DNA from 2 places in the Blautia sp. Marseille-P2398 genome. Region 1 is predicted to be linked to the other one. Evidence: riboswitches for the same ligand, from Rfam matches in the RefSeq annotation. Region 1 holds a riboswitch; the other holds the start of a gene.
The links. A riboswitch is a leader RNA that binds a small molecule or an ion and turns the genes downstream of it on or off. The one in region 1 is predicted to bind FMN.

Region 2: linked by a shared signal. The riboswitch ahead of ACESZG_RS07470 (ECF transporter S component) and the one ahead of ribD (bifunctional diaminohydroxyphosphoribosylaminopyrimidine deaminase/5-amino-6-(5-phosphoribosylamino)uracil reductase RibD) in region 1 are both predicted to bind FMN.

The regions. Positions count from the first base shown of each region.
Region 1 covers NZ_CAXSTD010000001.1:410,485-413,670, reverse strand. Annotated here, with positions in the region: gene ACESZG_RS01990 (AAA family ATPase) at 1-764, shown strand, start outside; FMN riboswitch at 871-985, shown strand; gene ribD (bifunctional diaminohydroxyphosphoribosylaminopyrimidine deaminase/5-amino-6-(5-phosphoribosylamino)uracil reductase RibD) at 1,230-2,339, shown strand; gene ribE (riboflavin synthase) at 2,320-2,967, shown strand; gene ACESZG_RS01975 (bifunctional 3,4-dihydroxy-2-butanone-4-phosphate synthase/GTP cyclohydrolase II) at 3,131-3,186, shown strand, end outside.
Region 2 covers NZ_CAXSTD010000005.1:81,028-84,213, reverse strand. Annotated here, with positions in the region: gene ACESZG_RS07485 (NUDIX hydrolase) at 1-557, opposite strand, end outside; gene ACESZG_RS07480 (HI0074 family nucleotidyltransferase substrate-binding subunit) at 598-987, opposite strand; gene ACESZG_RS07475 (nucleotidyltransferase family protein) at 974-1,267, opposite strand; gene ACESZG_RS07470 (ECF transporter S component) at 1,468-2,103, opposite strand; FMN riboswitch at 2,257-2,390, opposite strand; gene ACESZG_RS07465 (hypothetical protein) at 2,522-3,001, shown strand.

The DNA of each region.
Region 1 (3,186 bases):
ACGGAATGGAATCTGTAAAGCAGCGTATCATTGAAACAATCATACAGATCAACCGTACCCATACACTTCCTGCATACGGACTTCTCCTTGTAGGTCCTGCAGGTACAGGCAAATCTCAGATTGCCTATGCAGTTGCCCGTATTCTGAAACTGCCTTGGACAACTCTGGACATGAGTTCCATCAATGATCCGGAACAGCTTACAGGAAGTTCCAGAATCTATGCAAACGCAAAGCCCGGAATCATCATGGAAGCTTTCTCGGCAGCAGGAGAATCCAATCTTGTATTTATTATCAACGAGCTTGATAAAGCAGCGTCAGGTAAGGGCAACGGAAACCCTGCAGACGTACTTCTTACTCTGCTTGACAACCTTGGATTTACAGATAACTATATGGAATGTATGGTGCCCACAGTGGGCGTTTATCCTATTGCTACGGCAAACGATAAGTCCCAGATTAGCGCACCTCTTATGTCCCGTTTTGCAGTGATCGATATCCCGGATTATACATCAGAAGAGAAGAAGATCATCTTCTCCAAATACGTTCTTCCGAAAGTTCTGAAACGCATGAGCCTGAAAGCAGAAGAATGTGTAGTAACAGAAGACGGTCTGGATGCCATCGTTGAATTGCATAAAAATACAAGCGGTATTCGTGATCTGGAACAGGCAGCAGAGCATATCGCAGCCAATGCCCTGTATCAGATTGAAGTAGATCACCTGACAGGTGTGACATTCAATGCAGAGATGGTAAGAGAATTACTTTCCTGAAAAACTGAAATTATATGTCTGAAAAAATCTTGACATAAATAAAAATTAAGAGTATACTTTCAGACATCAACAGGATAAAATTTAGAAATTGCTGATAAAAATAAAATAAGATCTTCAGGGCAGGGTGCAATTCCCTACCGGTGGTAAAGCCCACGAGCCGTAAGGCATGATTCGGTGTAATTCCGAAGCCGACAGTACAGTCTGGATGAAAGAAGATAACAGTAGAGATACAGAAGAATTAACTGATCTGTGAAAGCGACTGCTCTGGAATAATAAATTTATTCCAGAGCTTTTTAATATCATCAAAGCAGTTTTAATGATGAAGCAAAAAGTCAGATTCACACGAAGATAATTCAAGCAGATATTAATTTACAGGCCCTGGATGTTGAAAGACACCGGGGCTTTTTTGGTATCATCAGTACCATCAGAAGAACAGGAGATGAGGGATTGAAAGATATAACGGATATGGAAAAAGACAGGCAATATATGAAAATGGCGTTAGAACTGGCGCAAAAAGGAATGGGATTTACAGCACCTAACCCAATGGTAGGTGCCGTGATCGTCAAAAGCGGAAAAGTCATTGGCCAGGGATATCACAGAAAATACGGTGAACTTCATGCAGAAAGGGAAGCTCTGGCATCATGTACAGAACAGCCAGAAGGTGCCTCCATATATGTTACTCTGGAACCTTGCTGCCATTACGGGAAACAGCCTCCGTGTGTCAATGCAATCCTGGAATCGGGGATCAGACGTGTGATTATTGGTTCCTCGGACCCTAATCCCCTGGTTTCAGGAAAAGGAATCCGGATTCTGAAAGAGCATGGGATCGAAGTAACGGAAAACGTTTTAAAAGAAGAGTGCGATAAACTCAATGAAGCATTTTTCTATTACATACAGAATCAAAAACCATATGTAGTCATGAAATATGCGATGACCATGGATGGAAAAATTGCCACTTATACAGGCGCATCCAGATGGGTGACAGGCGAAGCTGCCAGAATGCATGTGCAGAAACAGAGATTGAAATATACAGGGATTATGGCTGGAGTGGGAACTGTGCTGGCAGATGATCCGATGCTTACATGCAGACTGGAAAACGGCAGAAATCCTGTGCGTATTATCTGTGACTCCCACTTGCGGACACCACTGAATTCCAGAATTGTGAAAACGGCATCAACAATTCCAACAATCTTTGCAACCAGCAGTAAAGACCAGCAGAAGATAAAGAATTATGAAGATATGGGATGTAAAGTTCTGGATGTCCCGGAAAAAAACGGACACATAGATTTAAACAGACTAATGGAACTTCTGGGAGCTGCAAAGATAGACAGTATCTTACTGGAAGGAGGAGGCACTTTAAACTGGTCAGCACTCGAAAGCGGTATTGTTCAGAAAGTCCAGACCTATATAGCACCCAAACTTTTTGGGGGAGAAAGTGCAAAGACACCGATAGAAGGAAAAGGATTTCCTGATCCTGCCAGCGCAATATTATTAAAAAACAGCGAAATAATCAGAATAGGAGATGATTTTCTTATAGAGAGTGAGGTGAAGAGTAATGTTCACGGGAATTGTTGAAGAACTGGGAACTGTGAAAAAAATAAAAAAAGGAGCAAATTCAGCAGTATTTACGATACGGGCAGAGAAAATTCTGGATGATCTGAAAACAGGGGACAGTGTAGCTGTAAATGGAATCTGCCTCACTGTAACTGCATGTCTGGAAGATGGTTTTACAGCAGATGTGATGCATGAGACATTGAATCGTTCTGCGCTGATTCAGCTTTCTTTGGGACAGCATGTAAATCTGGAAAGGGCAATGCCTGCAAATGGAAGATTTGGAGGACACATTGTTGCCGGGCATGTGGATGGAACAGGAAAAATCACGGAAATTCGCAGAGATGATAATGCTGTCTGGTACACCATTCAGGCTTCACCACAAATTATGAAATATATTGTGACAAAAGGTTCTGTAACAGTTGATGGAATCAGTCTTACAGTGGCAAAAGTCTCAGAAACAGACTTTTCCATTTCTGCAATTCCTCATACAGTAAAGATTACAGTCCTCGGAGAACGCAAAGAAGGAGATATCGTTAATCTGGAGACAGACATAATTGGAAAATACGTGGAAAAATTAATAACGCCTGTGAAAGAACAGCCGATAAAAAGTAATATTACACGGGATTTTCTGAATAAGTATGGCTTTTGACAGAATTAACCACAAAGCGGTTATTCGATTGATGCAGAACTGTACAGTGGATGTTTTATCTGCCTGACACGAACCAGATAAGCAGCCAATACGAATGATTTTGCCCTCTTAACAACAGAAAAATATATTGTATCAGAAAATACATTGCATAAGGAGAGAAAAAATGAACGGATTTGATTCAGTAGAAGAAGCTCTGGAAGAACTTCGGAATGGAAAAAT
Region 2 (3,186 bases), on a different contig from region 1:
TGATATGCACACATGATTGCTACATTTTCTTCACGCAGAATCCTCTTTACTTCTTCTCTGTCAGCAAGTACAACTTCAATTTCCTCTGTGTCTTCCTGTGCATCTTTACTGATTTCACCTTCCGCATATCCATAAACAGTTGCGCAGGATTCATCTGTCATGCCAACCGTTGTGAAATAAGGTTTCTCAAATGCAGGATCTACTTTCAGCGGTGTGAATTTCAGTCCTGTTTCCTCGTACATTTCTCTTACTGCACCCTCATGGAATTCTTCGTTCGATTCTACCAGACCTGCCGGGAATTCGTAGATATATTCGCCAATTGCGTATCTGTACTGACGTACTAATACAACTCTGTCTCTCTTTTCCCCATAAAGACTGTAAATGATCACGCCATCCGGAGCGTTTTTACCTGTTTTTATCTTTAATTCGTTAATACTCTTCGCACGTGATGCCACGAAATATGACACAGGAGTGTTGTGAACACTTGTTGCATTTAAATGATACAAATTTAAAAATTTACAATCTGTCAGTTTTTCAATATTGTGTATCTGTCCCATAATGGATACTTCCTTTCGCTTTCTATACCTTCGCTGATTATTACAGCCAATTTTCTTCTATCTCTGTTTTTAGTTCGCAAAACATCTGATAAAACTCTTCTTTTGCATCAGCTATAATTCCTAACGCAATTTTCTGATTGTAAGAATGTGTAACATTATTTCTTGCCTGCAATGCACGAAGCCACTGCTCCTCATCTCTTATCATTCCTGCTTTATAGGCAGTCTTCAGAATGATTTTCGGTGAACCTGTTGCTCCCTCTGCATATCCATGAATCTCCAGTATTTCTTTCATCATTTTCCATGACTGCTCAAAACAAATTTCATACAATCCTACGAGTCCGGTAATCACTACATTATCATATGGTTCTTCATAATTATAAATATCTTTCATGTTAGACAGTGCATTGCAGAAATTCTCATATTTTCTCATACAAAATCCTCCCTTCCTTCTCTATAGATTCTCTTAATTCATCCTGCATGTCACGATCAAGATTTACAATATCATACTCCAGAAGAGTACTTGTCTCTTCATCCACATCTAACGCAAACCTTGCAAAATCTCCTCCTGTGACTGCAATATCTATATCACTTGTTCTTCTGAAATCCCCTCTTGCTCTCGAACCAAAAAGAATTACTTTTTCAATATCATATTTTTGCGCAAGGTTTCGGATTTCTTCTATAACTTCCGGTCTGATTCCTGTATCATTCATTTTATAAACCTCACATTCCGATGTTTATATCGTCTGTTTTATCTTACCATATTATCGTGTCTTTTTTAAGTCTGTCTGAAAATTTCCGTAATTATTTTTGCACATAAAAAGAAGAACAGCCGCAGATTTTTCATCATACGGCTGTTCTTCTTTTTTATTTATTGTACTGCCAATTTATTTATTCTTTATCAGATATAAAATCAATCTCCCTTGAGCACCACGCGGATTCTCTTATAAATCAGGAATACGATCAGGGATGTCAGAGCATATTTGAATATGTTGAATGGGAAAATGATCATTGCTGCAAATGTAAGAAGATTATTTACAGAACTGTGTACTGCACTTCCCATTTCAATAAATGCTTCTACCGGCATTCCAAAAGCCTTTCCGTATGCCGGAAGTAACACGAATGCATTGATGAAGCATGCAACTACTGCTGTAAGTACGGTTCCAACTGCCATTCCGATCACTGCATGTTTTCTGCTCTTAACAGATTTGTAACGGTAGATCAGACCTGCCGGAACTGCAAATGTACATCCAAAGATGAAGTTTGCCACATCGCCTACACCTGCTGTCATAGAGCCCTTTGTTACCAGATGCACAAGAATCTTCACCAGCTCGATCAGTACACCTGCAATCGGTCCCATTGCGAATGAACCAACCAGTACCGGGATTTCTGAAAAATCCAGCTGATAAAAAGTCGGTGCCAGGAAAGGAAGCGGAAACTCCAGATTCATTAAAATTCCTGCGATAGCGCCAAGCATGGCTATCTGTGTAATGGTTCTCGTCTTACTCCTTGCCATCGCATTTCCATTTCTTAATACCTGTTCACTCATACTGTTTCTCTCCTTTGAAATTATTCTTTATGGATATGTCTCATATCCTGTTAAAAGAAAATTCCACAAGCTTTCTATATAATGAAGATTTTCTTCAACATATAAAAAACCCCGGATCATATCCGGGGTAATGAGCACGTATGGTAAATATCGCGTGTTCTTCTCTCATCCAGACTATACTGTCGGTTCTGGAATTTCACCAGATCAGCCGCCGAAGCGGGTCGCGGACTATAACCGCCGGTAGGGAATCTCAGCTGATGCTGATCACCACAACCCCGAAGAATTTTCTTTTATCTGCGTCTGATTATACTACATACAGATATCTATTGTCAATACAACTATTCCATTACGCTCCTCTATTGACTTTGCTTTTCCAGGCTATTATAATAAATCCAGAAAACGAAAGGAGGTTTTCAATATGAAAACATGGACAAAGAAGTTCCAGAAAATGTTAACACTGATACTTGCCATCTGCCTCGTTACCGGCTGCATGGGATTCTCAAATGTGCAGGCAGCTACCGGAAAGTCAGGTACAACCTACTATGATACCTGCATAAATGGAAAAAAAGGCGGAACAATAACAACCAATGGCACAAAATACTATATGTCAGGCACAAGAAAGGCTATATGTAAGGGGAACACTCTGACAATGTATGCGTCATTTAATACTTCCAAAAACGGAATATTAAACAGCCAAAACAAAAAAGCATATATAAAATACGGAAAACATACATTTAAACTTACTTCCAAGACCAAATACTATTTTTCCGGAGGTGAAGCTCCCAACGATTATTGCTCAAAATCCGCTTTCATGTCTACCATGAGAAGCATGAATGGATTAGGTCTGCGCATTAAGGTAACCAATGGAAAAGTTGTTGAGATGTCTTTCAATTCATGATACCACAAAAGCCGCAAAGCTGGAAATTCCCACTTTACGGCTTTTGTTTAACTTGTCATTATTTTTTCCGAAACCATTCTTTTTTCTCTGTTCTCACAACCCATCCCTGAGAAGATTTTCATCTCATCAGGCACTTTTCATAAGTCAGACGAATATTTGTAATATTAAAGCAGGATACTCACTTC